Regions from separate parts of the Gracilibacillus phocaeensis genome, predicted to be linked through region 1. Evidence: riboswitches for the same ligand, from Rfam matches in the RefSeq annotation. Region 1 holds a riboswitch; each other region holds the start of a gene.
What was found. A riboswitch is a leader RNA that binds a small molecule or an ion and turns the genes downstream of it on or off. The one in region 1 is predicted to bind S-adenosylmethionine.

Region 1 (3,332 bases):
AACGGATGCTCTCTTCTTGTTTTTGATTGACTTGCTTATGCACATACTTAGTTAACTCAACGGTTAATGGATAGTGCATAAACGGGGTAATGATATAGACGCCATGAAAATAGCTTAGTACGGTGTCGATCAATTCTTTGGCAATTTCAACACCTTCTTGCAGACTGTCGGTGCGGTTATCGTGCTGCTGCATTCTAGCTCTTACCTCATCAGAAAGTTTCATCCCTGGTACCTCATAATGCAGAAATTCGGCATTGCGATGAGAGGTAAGTGGCATAACCCCGACAAAAATCGGTTTGTCAATATGTTTGGTTGCCCGGTGGAGAGCGATGATTTGTTCATGATTAAAGATGGGCTGGGTAAGAAAATAATCGGCACCATGCTTTATTTTTCGCTCCATTCGTTTAACGGCCTTATCCAGATTAGCAACATTCGGATTAAAGGCAGCTGCCACTTGGAAATGGCTTTTTGTTTTTAAAGAACTGCCGGAGAAGGATAATCCTTCATTGCTTTGTTTGATTAAGCGGGTCAGCTCAAAGGATGTGACATCAAACACCGAAGAAGCCCCAGGGAACCCGCCAATGCGAGTAGGATCGCCTGTAATCGCTAGGATTTCATGTAATCCGAGTGTGTGTAAACCCATTAAGTGAGATTGTAAACCAATCAGATTGCGATCTCGACAAGTCAAGTGAATAAGCGGTGTAACCTTGCAGCCTGCTTGCTTCATCTTGATTGCCATAGCTACATTACTGATGCGTGGTGTGGCGAGAGAATTGTCTGCCAGTGTAATTGCGTCTACTCCCGCTTTTTCTAAGGCAAATGCTCCTTTGATAAAATCTTCCGTATCCAAATGTTTTGGTGCATCGAGCTCCACAATCACGGTTGTCTGTTTAGCTGCTTTCCCTGCTAGTGTTTCTTCTGGTGGTGGAGATTCTGTTTGCTTTTCAGCTGGGAAATGGAGCGGAATGACCTCCTTGCTTTCTATCGGTTTCAGTCCAGTGACGCCATTCTTTAAGGCGCGAATATGTTCAGGAGTAGTACCACAGCAGCCCCCGATCAAATGCACTCCTTGGTCACGGAAATCTTTAGCGCACTGTTCAAAGTAGTTACTAAACTGATTGTAAACTAGTTTGCCATTTTGATAGGATGGCAGACTAGCGTTCGGATAAGCAGCCAAATAGGCTTTCTCCAGAAGCGGTACCGATTCTAATGCCTTGATCATAAAGTGTGGTCCCAAATGGCAATTCACACCGACGACATCGGCACCGATATCTTCTAATGTTTGTAATGCCGTTGACAGAGCCATACCATTTTCCATTACTCCTGGCTCATGCATGGATACATTGGCGATAATCGGTAGATCGGTTTCTTTTCTGGCAATCTGTAACACCTGTTTTATTTCCTCAAAGTCGTAATAGGTTTCCAGCAGTATGCCATCGACACCCTCTAAAAGAAGGGAAAAGAGCTGCTCTTTAAAACCACGAATAATATCCGACTCGGAGGTGTCCAATTTCTGTACTCCTCTGATTCCACCAATCGTGCCAACCACATTTGCCTGATTCCCTGCCGCTTGTTTGGCAAGCTGTACTGCCTTGGTGTTCAATTCATGCACATCATTCTCCAAGCCATAACGCGATAGTTTAATATAGTTAGCGCCATATGTATTGGTTTGAATAAGCTCTGCGCCGGCCTCGATATAGGATCGGTGTACACTTAAGATTTGTTCAGGGTGCGTAGTATTGTATGACTCAAAACAGCGGTTGCCTCCATGCGCATACAGTAAGGTTCCCATTGCTCCATCCGCTACTACTAGTTGATTTTTCAGTTTTTCCAAAATGGTTGTCATATTTTGCTTCACCTCTTTTCAAAAAATATAAAAAAATCCCCGTCTGCTTAAAAGACGGGGATTTGATTCTGCCATAGCATCTCATCTTTCAAGCATTCATTGCTTGCTGGAAGTAGCACCTTGTCTGTAATAGACGGTTGCTGAGGTATCAAAGGGCCAGTCCCTCCACCTCTCTGGATAAGAAAGATATTTAATTTTCAGTAACATTTGTAAGTATGTTACAGCATTTTTTAACAGAGCGCAACCCTTTTTTTGAAAAAAATTAAGAAGTGGTCAAAGTGTTTGGAGATAGAGTGAGGCTTTTTCTAGTTCCATACTTGACTTGCAGAGAGGAAATAACATAAGATAATAATAGTTGAAAATGATTATCAATTAAGGGAGAGTGGTTGCTATGACGTTAAAACAAACCATCAGAGAACGCCGCTCCATATCGGCTTATCAAGATAAGGAAGTATCGGCAGCATTAGTAGAAGAATTATTGGAAACGGCGATTTGGGTACCCAATCATAAATTGACCGAACCGTGGCGATTCGTATTTGTGCAAGGAGAAGCCAAACGAAACCTGGCGGAGATCAACCGGGAAGTGGCAATGGCCAAAAGTAACACCGATAACAAAGAAGATTTACAAGTGATCAGCGATAATGCCTTTGACAAAATAAACCGCGTACCGTTCCTCTTTTTTGTGATTAACACCCTGCACACCGATGCGAAATTAAGAGAAGAAGACTACGCTGCTAGCAGCTGTCTGATTCAAAATTTCAGTCTGTTGGCATGGGAGGAAGGGTTAAGTACTTTTTGGAAAACGGGTAAATTGGCGACCTGTGCAGAAACGGCGGAATTGATTGGTTTGACAGAGAACGAGAGAGTCGTAGGCCAGATTCAAGTTGGCTATCCAGCCAAGTCCCCAACCCCAACTCCTAGATTTGCGGCAAAAGATAGGATTACGGTAGTGGAATAAGTAAGATGCTTGGTCCCCCTTTTTTTTATATAGAAGGGGGATTTTGGTATAAGGTGAGCCTTTTTCCTAATAATCTTGTCCCGCAATGATGTTCCATTCGTTATATGCACGGCGAATAGGGAATGTTGTCTCTATTGATTTTCCATCTTCTTCGATTTCTACCGTTGCTTCATATTCCTGATCATTTACTTGCTGTATGTTTACTATGTTTGTGTCTGTTATGTCTTGACTAATAGTATGATAGACCTCTTTTTGATCTTCTTTATTGGGAAATCTGACATCTCTGCTAGATTGAAGTAATACTTCCGTGTCATTCTCCTCCAGAGCTTCGAGATATTAATTCAGCAGCGTTTTTATGTCTGCTTCAGACGTTTCAGAAGTTTGACTTGTACGTCCAGTTAAAATAAATAAAAATAGGGCAATGGACATGTAGTATTTGACTTGTCTCAGGTATGGTACCTCCTAATTAAAAAATAGTATTATACCATGATTAACAAGCGTTCTCTATGTAAACTTCTAGGTGCAATA
Region 2 (3,332 bases), on a different contig from region 1:
GAAGCTGATGTTCTTTCACATGCTGCAGTAATGTGCCGCCAACCGAATGGACAATGGCTTTTGGCAATCCCGTTGTACCGGAAGTATAGAGGATATACACTGGGTCGCGAAAAGCTATTTGTTCAAAAACCGGCTCCACTGCGTCGTTATCAAGCAGCTCTTCCCAGGTCAAGCCACCTTCTACCTCTCCCAGTGTCGTAACCACTTTAGCAATACTGCCGACTTGTTCCACGGTTTCCAAGACCTTATCGGTGATGTCAAATGGCTTTTGTTTATATTGATACGTAAGATTAGCGATTAATACTTTCGGCTGTACCTGTCCGATCCGGTCAACAATCCCTTTTGCACCAAAATCAGGTGAACAGGACGTCCATACGGCTCCAAGCGAGGTCGTCGCTAATAAGGCAATCAAACCTTCTACATTATTATTGGTAATTCCAGCAACACGATCACCCTTCCCAACACCTAATGAACGAAGGCCGCGCTGTGCTTTCGCCACTTCGATTCGCAATTCGGCATAGGTTATTTGCCCAGTCACGCCTGTTTCATCTGCTTCATAAGCAGCAATCTTATTGGGATTTCCTTGCAAGAGATTTTCGGCAAAATTCAGCCGTGCTTCCGGAAAAAAGGTAGCTTCTTTCATCGTCTTGCCAGGCAAATAAGCAATCGTACCTTTCTCTCCTATCAGCTCGGCGTAATCCCAAACAGCCGACCAAAAGGCACCGATATGGGTTATCGACCAGCGATGCAACCTTTCATAAGGGAATAATGGCTGATTCACTTGTGTGGCGAAGCTTTTTAAGTTTGATTGTTCGATATCCTGCTGAGTAGGCTCCCATAATAAATGATGATTGCGTTCTTTTATTTCCACACTCATGCTTTATCCCCTTTCCCATTTACCTCTATTAATATCGCGATTCCTTGTCCGCCACCACCACATAATGCAGCGATTCCTTTCCCCCCACCTCGTCGTCTTAATTCGTAGGCAAGAGTTAGAACCAGTCGGAAACCGGTACCGCCTAATGGGTGACCAATAGCTATTGCACCACCATTTACATTTAATTTATCCTCGGAAATAGATAATTGATTGGCACTGGCAATAACGACACTGGCAAATGCCTCATTTATTTCAAATAAATCAATATCTTCCACGGTAAGTTTTTGCTGTTTTAATACCATTTCGATGGCATCTGCTGGTTTGGTTTGTAGGCTGGTATCTGGCCCTGCAGTTTCTGCCCAATCCTTGACACAAGCAAGTGGCTCCGTATTCAACTCTTCTGCCTTAGCTGAAGTAGTGACAATTCCAACACTCGCACCATCCGTCATTTGTGAAGCGTTCCCTGCCGTAATCGTTCCATCCTTTGCAAAAACAGGTGACAAACCTGCTAATTTATCCAATGTGGTCTGAGGCCGTATTCCCTCATCTTCTACTAACACCTGATCAAACGGCACGATTTCTTCCGCTAATCGTCCAGCGTCACGCGCTTTTGCTGCCCGTGTTTGTGATAAAAAAGCTATGTTATCTTGCTCTTCTCTAGTAATGTGAAAGGATGGGTTATACTGCTCTGTCAACACGCCCATGGATTGTTCACTCAAGGCGCAGGATAATCCATCTCGAAGCAAGGTATCCGTCATTTGCTGATGACCAAAGTCTTTGGGTTTAGGCTTTGGAATGACGTAAGGAGCGTTGGACATGGAATCCATTCCACCAACAATGTAGGTGTTCCCTTCGCCAAGTTTGATTCTTCTTACAGCGTCGATCACGGTGGCTACCCCGCCAAGACAAACATTATTTACTGTCATCGCCGGAATCCGACTGTCTAACCCCGCCTGAAATGCCACTTGCCTCGCAGGATTCTGTCCTTGGCCAGCTTGAATCACTTGTGCCAGTATCACGCCATCAATCGTTCCCAGAGTCGGATATTTTTCTATTAAATGAGTTAATGGTTTGCTGGCAAGTGATACAGCGTTATACCCCGCCAATGCCCCATTCCATTTACCATAAGGTGTTCGTTTCCCATCCAAAATAACAACTGTCATTATAATCCCCTCGTTCTATGTTATCGATCATCTAATAAAAAAAGCCCTCTTTCGATAAAAAGAGGACTGTTCCACTTCTTATCTGTCAGGATGATACCTGATGGATTTAGCACCTTTTAAGCTGCATGCACTTAAAGGTTGCCGGGTTTCGCAGGGCCATGTCCCTCCACCACTCTGGATAAGATATTTCTATATAATTTTATAAGTTTGGAAAACTCTCTATAGCAACATAGAGAGTTGATTGTATCTGCATCTATTAATATAGTAAAAAAGCGTTCAAATAATACCAAGTAACATGGTATACTTTATCACAAGAAAAAACCCTTGTCAAGAATTATCGAAAAATTTTTAAACAGGAAAGCGATCTCGTTGCGGATGACGGACTTTTTTTACGATTCTCCTCTCATTTTGGCCGTCATTTCCGTATCCACAAATAAAGAGACAGGGCAAACCACCCTGTCTCTTGAATAACCTTCTATGTTTGTTTCGATTTATAGCTAATGGCAGTGGATAAAGTTCCTGGTTGATACAGTTTCTTGGAAATCAGTGTTTGAACAATTAAAAACAAGCCACCCGTCGTCCAATACAGCGGAAGTGCTGCTGGTGCCCCAAAAGAAACCAGACCAATCATGACCGGTGAGATCAGACCAATGATCGCCATTTGTTTTTTCTGAGCGGGATCCATACCCATTTGTGTCACTCTTGATTGCACAAAATAAACCGCCATGGCTATCAATGCCATCCAGATATTTGCCTCTCCCAGACTAAACCACAAAAAGGAATGAGTGGAAATCTCCGGTGTGCTACGAATCGCATAGTAAAAACCAATTAAGATCGGAAATTGAATGATAATAGGGAGACAGCCAAGCGATGCTAAAGGATTGATTTGGTGTTTCTGATAAAGTTGCATCGTCTCCTGTTGCATTTGCACATTGACATCTTTACTGCTATCTTTATACTTTTCCTTGATTGCATCCATCTCCGGTTTTAGCACCTTCATTTTCTCCTGCATCTCGCGACTTGATTTCATTTGTTTTAGCATGAAAGGCATCAATAACAAACGTATCATCACCGTCAGCACGATAATAGACAGTCCATAATTATCCCCTAATAGAGTCGCCAAATGTTTGATAAGATAAGAAAATGGACCAATCAAATACTGATCAAAAAAGCCAGATGAATCTCCATCACCAACACAACCAGTTAAAAATAAAAGAATCGTTCCTACAATAAAACTATACTTGCCAAAGAAAGGGAATACAGATTTTTGTCCCATTGTGAACCTCCTCGTT
Region 3 (3,332 bases), 310 kb from region 1:
CTGTTGTCCCGTATCGGCAGGCATTTCGCGATACTCCACGTTAATGTGAGGGTGCTCCTCCTCAAATACCTCAATCTGTCTTTGGGTAGCACCTGTCGTATCCACACCGGTTGCATAAACGATGGTAACTTCCTCTTCATTTTCTTCTGAAGCGCCTTCATTTTCTGCAGCATTATTTCCTTCATCATCGCCACTTGCGCCATTTTCCGAACCACTGTCTCCGCTACAAGCAGCAATAAATAGTGCTAACAAAATAAGTAAAACGGATAACAAGCCTTTTTTAGTTGATAACATCGTTACACACCCCTTTTGTTTAGATAATCGCCACCATTTGTAAACGATTTCATTAAAATTATAACAAAAACACGCAGTACCTTCACCCATTTCCTAAAAAATAAATTTAATTAATGAAGTCGGTTTGGAAGGAACGGATGATGTGAGCTACTGTCACTCTCTGTCATGTGGACTCACGTATAATCAACTCATGTTCTAAAATAATATCTTCCACTTGTTTTCCTTGAATCTTCTTGATTAACATATCTACGGAGGCACACCCCATTTTGTACATTGGCTGTGAAACAGTTGTCAATGTTGGATATGTCATGTTGGTAAAATCAATCTTATCAAATCCTGCAATCGCTACCTCATCCGGCACACTAATCTCTTGCATATTTAATTCTTTTAAAGCACCAATCGCCAAAATATCGGATACGGCAAACACAGAAGAAAACGCTTTCTCTCTATTCAATAGAGAACGCATCGCTTGTTGCCCAGCTTCAAAGGTCACACTATCTGCGTAGTAGAACCAATCTTCCTCAACTGTTATGTGAAATTCTTCTAATGCACGAATAAATCCTTTTTTTCGATCCCTTGCATATAAGTAATGCTCTCCAACATTTACAAATGCAATACGCTGATGCCCTTGCTTCAATAAAAATTTTGTCATTTGATAAGCCGCTAATTCACTATCGATGGTGACATAAGACAGGCTTTGTTCCTTATCATATTCACTGCATTGCACAATCGGAAATTGCTCTGCCAAACTAGAAATGGTCTGACGATTAATCAGCGGATCCATAGTAATGGCCCCAGCCGCCTGCTGGTTTTTCAACAAATTGAAATAAACATCTTCTCGCTCTGAAGTGGTGTGCGTTTGACATACTAATATATGATAACCATAATTTAAAGCGGTTTCTTCAATTCCCTCAACTATTCTCAAATAGAAAGGATTCGATATCTTTGGCAATAAAACTAACAACATGCGACTTTCCGAATTTCGCAAATTTCTCCCTAAGATACTGGGTGAATAATCTAACACCTTCATCGCCTTATTCACTTTCTCTCGGGTTTTTTCTGCTACGGATGATGGTTTATTTAGTACTCGGGACACCGTAGCCACGGATACTCCTGCCTTCTTGGCTACATCTTGAATCGTTGGCATTTTGTTACCTCCTTTCATTTTTTTCTGAATTTTGTTTGCTTTATTGCCTTTCTATTAACAATGTAATCCATTACATTGTGTTTACTATTATAATATAAAATATAATAAAAGCAATGGGGTGTGTCGTATAACAGGAGAATTGCACTATATAAGTGGAATGAAGTAATTTCTCCTGGATCAACCTAGATATTATTAGGCAATAAAGCGAGCAAAGACTTGCTTATCACACGTTTTGTCACATTTATACCTTCAACTTATATAGAAAGGTTTCAGTGCAAACTTTTGTTCAAGAGGCTCTATTAGCAAAACAAAACACTTGATTTTACCTAGCAAAAACGTTATATTTAGAAACATCATTAATAGACAATTCTTATCTAGAGAGGTGGAGGGACTGGCCCTTGGAAGCCTCGGCAACAGCTCCATGGAGTAATGTGCCAATTCCAGTAGCGATTATGCTAACAGATAAGAGGAGCAGTGAATAAACACTTAAGGGCCTCTTCTTATGCAGAAAAGGCCCTTTTCTAATGCAAGGGAGGATTTTTTATGTTCACGATAGACCTTACAGATAAAGTGGCCGTTGTCACAGGCGGAGCAAATGGAATTGGAAAAGCCATCGTCGACGCCCTGCGTCATTCTCATGCAAAGGTGGCCGTTGTCGATCTACACCCCAGCGGCAGAAATACAGAAAGAGACTTATTTTATATCCAAGCAGATGTCTCCAATAAAGAGAATGTAGAAAAAATGATGGAACAGGTCATCAACCGTTTTGGTAAAGTAGATATTCTTGTTAATAATGCTGGCATCTCAACGATGGATTATCTGGTCGATATCAAAGAAGAAGATTGGGACAAAACGATGGACGTCAATGCAAAAGGAGTCCAGTTATGCAGTCAGGTCATTGCCCAGCAAATGAAAAAACAAGGAACCAGCGGCAAAATGATACATATCGCCTCACAAGCAGGTAAGAACGGCTATCGCTTAATGGGCTCTTACGTTGCTTCCAAACATGCCGTAATTGGCTTGACAAAGGTGATGGCCTTAGAACTTGCTCAGGATCAAATCAACGTAAATGCTGTCTGTCCCGGGATCATTGAAACCAGCATGAAACACCGGGAACGTGTCCTTGGTGGAAAGCTTCGAGGATTAGATGAGGAAGCAATTCGTCAAGAAGACGCTTCACAAGTACCACTCGGACGAACCGGAACTCCCGAAGATGTCGCTTATGTCGTGATGTTTCTTGCCTCCCCATTTTCCGATTATATGACAGGGCAGGCACTCAACATTACAGGCGGCATGACGATGAATTAACAGCACAGGAGGTCATTCAAATGACACAGCAAGCAAAAGGGAACGCATATGCACTATTACCGTTACTTATCTTTATCATGTTATTTATTGGGACAGGTATCGTTACTAGAGACTTTTCCAGTATGCCGATTAATGTCGCGATCATCATTGCTTCAGCGGTAGCACTGGCCATGAACCGCAAGGAAAAATTAAGCAAGAAAATAGAAGTATTTACAAAAGGAGCCGGACACGAGAACATTGTCTTAATGGTCATTATCTTCGTGCTTGCCGGAGCATTCTCAGAAGTGGCAAGCGGCATGGGAGCCGTTGATGCCACAGTAAATCTTGGATTATCTTTACTGCCAGCTAACCTATTAATGATTGGTTTGTTCATCATCGGTTGTTTTATCTCCGTTACGATGGGAACTTCGATGGGAACCGTTGTGGCGCTTGTACCAATTGGTATCGGAATTGCCGAACAGACCGATATTCCGATGGCACTAGCAATGGCTACCGTTCTGGGCGGGGCGATGTTTGGTGATAACCTGTCGATGATCTCAGACACAACCATTGCTGCTTCGCGAACACAAAATTCGGCTATGAG
Region 4 (3,332 bases), 130 kb from region 1:
ACATAAATACTTAATTGATCACCGGGCTCAATACGGTCTGCGATTTCCCCGGAGCAAACCCCATTACGTTCGCGCCCCCATGTCTGGTATCTTACGGTAGTAATGGTTAAATGGACTTCGTCAGGATTCGCCTTATAGCTGCTGGCAATCGAGTATTGCCGGGCAGGTATTTTGCGCAATATATGCATAATATTGGCTGGATCCAGTGCGTTCGGCGGATAATCGATGATGAGATCGAGTAAGTCACGTCCGTCGAGATAGGCTTTCACTTTTGCTTTGTCAGTAATAAGCTGCTGTAATGCTTCGTTGTCAAAATGGTTTGCTGCTTTTTCTAACAGTCCTTTTGTCAGTCTGGAAATCTCAAAGATCGATGATAATGCCTCTTGGATCGAGCGGATTTCTCCTTGCTTATTGATCGGAATTGTTTGTTCCGGATTCCATTCTAAAGTCTCGATCACTTGCTTGACTAGCAGTGGTTCGTTTTTCGGAAAAATGGCCAAGCAGTCTCCTGGTTCAAATTGAAGATTGGATCCCTCTAAGGAAACTTCGATATGACGAGTCTCCTTCTTGGATGTGTTGCCACTTAACACGATGTTATCAAGCACCTCTGCGCTGTAAGGGTTGCTTTTAGAAAAAATCGGCTGCTCTGCAGGGGTAGGGACGGCTGCATTCGTTTTTACACTTTTCTCCGTTTGTTCCTCTAATACACCTAATAGACCAGTGATCCATTCCTCTGCCAATTCCTCAAAATCGACATCGCAATCCACTCGGGGATGAATGCGTTCCGCGCCTAATTCTTCTAAGCGCTTATCGAAATCTAGCCCTGTCTGACAAAAATGTTCATATGATTCATCGCCCAATGACAGGACAGAGAACTTAGCGCCTTGTAATTTCGGTGCTTTGCGACTGTGAAGAAATTCATGGAATTCAATCGCATTATCGGGTGGATCTCCCTCTCCATGTGTGGCGGTGATAATAAATAAATCTTCTACTTCTTTGAGTTTCTTAGCCTTAAAGTCATCCATACTTGAAACATGTACCTCACGCTGCATCCCTTTCAATTTGTCGGATAGCTGTTCAGCTAGTGTCTGGCTATTGCCAGTTTCAGAACCGTAAAGAATAGTAGCGGTTCGTGTGGCAATGACTTCTTCCTGTGTCGCCTCCGGTGTGGAAGCGGCAGCCGGTGCAGGTTCGCTGCCTTGAGAAGCTGCTAAGTAACCAGAAAGCCAAGTTTTTTGAGATTCAGTTAAGCTTGGTAAGAGCTGGTTTAAGATTTCTGTTTGCTTTTGATCAAATGGGGAATTTGCCACTTGTAAAGTCAATGTCGTCACCTCATTTTTATTAATACGATCGATTTACTGGGGTATGCCGAAAAAAATTAAGACGATGGAGCGATGTGTAAGCCGCATTCCGTCTTTTGAGAATTACTCCATCTTCCTGAACGTTCATCACCTTCGCCAGTTACTGGTGAGGTACAAGGGATACAACCGATACTCGGATAATTTTGATCATGCAAGGCATTATAGGGTAGCTGATGTTCTTCAATATATCCCCAAACATCATCCCAAGTCCAATGAATCAAAGGACATACTTTTACGGATTGAAACCGTTCATCCTTGTTGATGTAATTCGTGTTCGCCCTTGTAGGCGATTGCTCTCTTCTTAGACCGGATATCCAAGCAGTGGCACCACTTAGTACTTCTTCTAATGGCTTCACTTTGCGGATATAACAGCATTGATCAGGGTTTCGGGACCATAAGGCCGCTCCGTGCTTCTCTCGTTGCTCATCCACCGTTAACTCTGGCTTTTTAAAGGTGATCTGAAGCGATGGGTAACGCTGTTTGACTTCCTCAATCAAATCATAGGTTTCTTGAAAATGCAGTCCTGTATCTAGAAAAGCGAGTTTAGCATCAGGCTTCGTTTGGGCAATAAGATCAATCAAAACCATGCTTTCGGCACCGAAGCTGCAGGCATAAACAAGCGAATCATCATATGTCTGGTACGCCCATTCTAAAAGACTTTGAGCACCTTTAGTCGGATCATTATCGTCGTAAGTTTCATGATGGAAATCACTGTCGTGAAAGTTATCAAACGTAATCATGTAAACTCCTCCTCATATAATAAAAACCTTCTCAATCATGATCGATTAAGAAGGTAGATAATCTTGTTATCATTCCTTCTTATCTCTCGGGTTCCATTACTAAAATATATGCTGTCCCGCAGGAATTGGCACAGTGTATATGGTTAACCTGTTGCCGAGGTTTCGCTGGGCCTGCCCCTCCACCTCTCTTGATAAGAAAATTAGTGTAATAATTGTTATTCTATATCTTATACACATTAACCCTTAATGTCAATAGGTTTTGTCGGATTTATGTTAATTTCATACATAATGACTAGTGAGAAGGTTGGTTTAAGAAAGGAGGCTTTTAAAAAGAATCATGTAAAATAATACTCGGTCTAATATTAGGTATTTAAGTTTATTTATCATAGGATATATAAGTTGAATTAAATAATTTCTCATTTATTGGATAAGTGCTCTTGATCCATTTACACGAATGGATCAAACGAGGTATTATCAGGAGATAATGTGAAAGAAGACTTGCTTATAAATGTATAAAGTATTTAATATGTCCATTTTAAATCATCTACCTCTTGTTAAAATAGGATGATATAGTAACATAAAAAGGGAATGTTGGTGGAAGAGGTGTTGCATGATGCGGAAAAAAACTTTTGCGGAAGAACAAGAATATATCATGAAGAAGCTAGCTAGTGTGGGTATTATGGTAGAAAAAGGTCTAAATAAACCTAACAATGGCTGCTATTCAGGGATTGTTGGCGAAAGGTGTAAGGATCATTAATATTCCTTCCGCACTTAATAATCGAAAATAAAAATGGGTATCTCTATCCTCATTTCATCTTGATCCACTACAAGAAAAACAGACTCATGTATTTTCTTACCATATTATGTTCGACTTCCGCTTCAAGAAATCGATTTTGTTTAACGTAGTGTAACAGGCTATAAGCGTCCCACCAGGAAAAGCATAATGATTTTAAGTGGGATGCTTATAACTAGGTAACGACCCGATTGGTTCAGCTAACATTGTGTGGAGATGATAAACCATCGGACTCATTTATTGATTTACCACATTGGAATGGAATTAGTGATAAGGATTACTCAAAATCCCTTCCACCTTGGCCATGGTTTCTGGTGACAATTTGGCACCGGAAGCTTGAACATTTTCTTCGATTTGTTCGGGCTTACTCGCCCCAATTAATGCGCTAGACACATTGGATTGGCGCAGGATCCAGGCAAGGGCAAGCTGGGACAAGGA

Region 2: it holds a riboswitch for S-adenosylmethionine, as region 1 does, so the genes downstream of both, E0E32_RS08340 (thiolase family protein) here and E0E32_RS06815 (bifunctional homocysteine S-methyltransferase/methylenetetrahydrofolate reductase) in region 1, are expected to answer to the same signal.
Region 3: it holds a riboswitch for S-adenosylmethionine, as region 1 does, so the genes downstream of both, E0E32_RS05395 (SDR family NAD(P)-dependent oxidoreductase) here and E0E32_RS06815 (bifunctional homocysteine S-methyltransferase/methylenetetrahydrofolate reductase) in region 1, are expected to answer to the same signal.
Region 4: it holds a riboswitch for S-adenosylmethionine, as region 1 does, so the genes downstream of both, E0E32_RS07425 (phosphoadenylyl-sulfate reductase) here and E0E32_RS06815 (bifunctional homocysteine S-methyltransferase/methylenetetrahydrofolate reductase) in region 1, are expected to answer to the same signal.

The regions. Positions count from the first base shown of each region.
Region 1 covers NZ_LR131143.1:487,839-491,170, reverse strand. The annotation lists gene E0E32_RS06815 (bifunctional homocysteine S-methyltransferase/methylenetetrahydrofolate reductase) at 1-1,846, opposite strand, end outside; SAM riboswitch class I at 1,925-2,030, opposite strand; gene E0E32_RS06810 (nitroreductase family protein) at 2,238-2,804, shown strand.
Region 2 covers NZ_LR131144.1:102,148-105,479, reverse strand. The annotation lists gene E0E32_RS08345 (acetoacetate--CoA ligase) at 1-877, opposite strand, end outside; gene E0E32_RS08340 (thiolase family protein) at 874-2,040, opposite strand; SAM riboswitch class I at 2,116-2,225, opposite strand; gene yidC (membrane protein insertase YidC) at 2,516-3,316, opposite strand; gene E0E32_RS08330 (hypothetical protein) at 3,265-3,332, opposite strand, start outside.
Region 3 covers NZ_LR131143.1:180,559-183,890, forward strand. The annotation lists gene E0E32_RS05385 (ABC transporter substrate-binding protein) at 1-294, opposite strand, end outside; gene E0E32_RS05390 (LacI family DNA-binding transcriptional regulator) at 458-1,441, opposite strand; SAM riboswitch class I at 1,809-1,910, shown strand; gene E0E32_RS05395 (SDR family NAD(P)-dependent oxidoreductase) at 1,985-2,749, shown strand; gene E0E32_RS05400 (Na+/H+ antiporter NhaC family protein) at 2,770-3,332, shown strand, end outside.
Region 4 covers NZ_LR131143.1:619,448-622,779, reverse strand. The annotation lists gene E0E32_RS07430 (assimilatory sulfite reductase (NADPH) flavoprotein subunit) at 1-1,322, opposite strand, end outside; gene E0E32_RS07425 (phosphoadenylyl-sulfate reductase) at 1,379-2,101, opposite strand; SAM riboswitch class I at 2,178-2,299, opposite strand; gene E0E32_RS22125 (hypothetical protein) at 2,712-2,858, shown strand; gene E0E32_RS07420 (aldo/keto reductase family protein) at 3,159-3,332, opposite strand, start outside.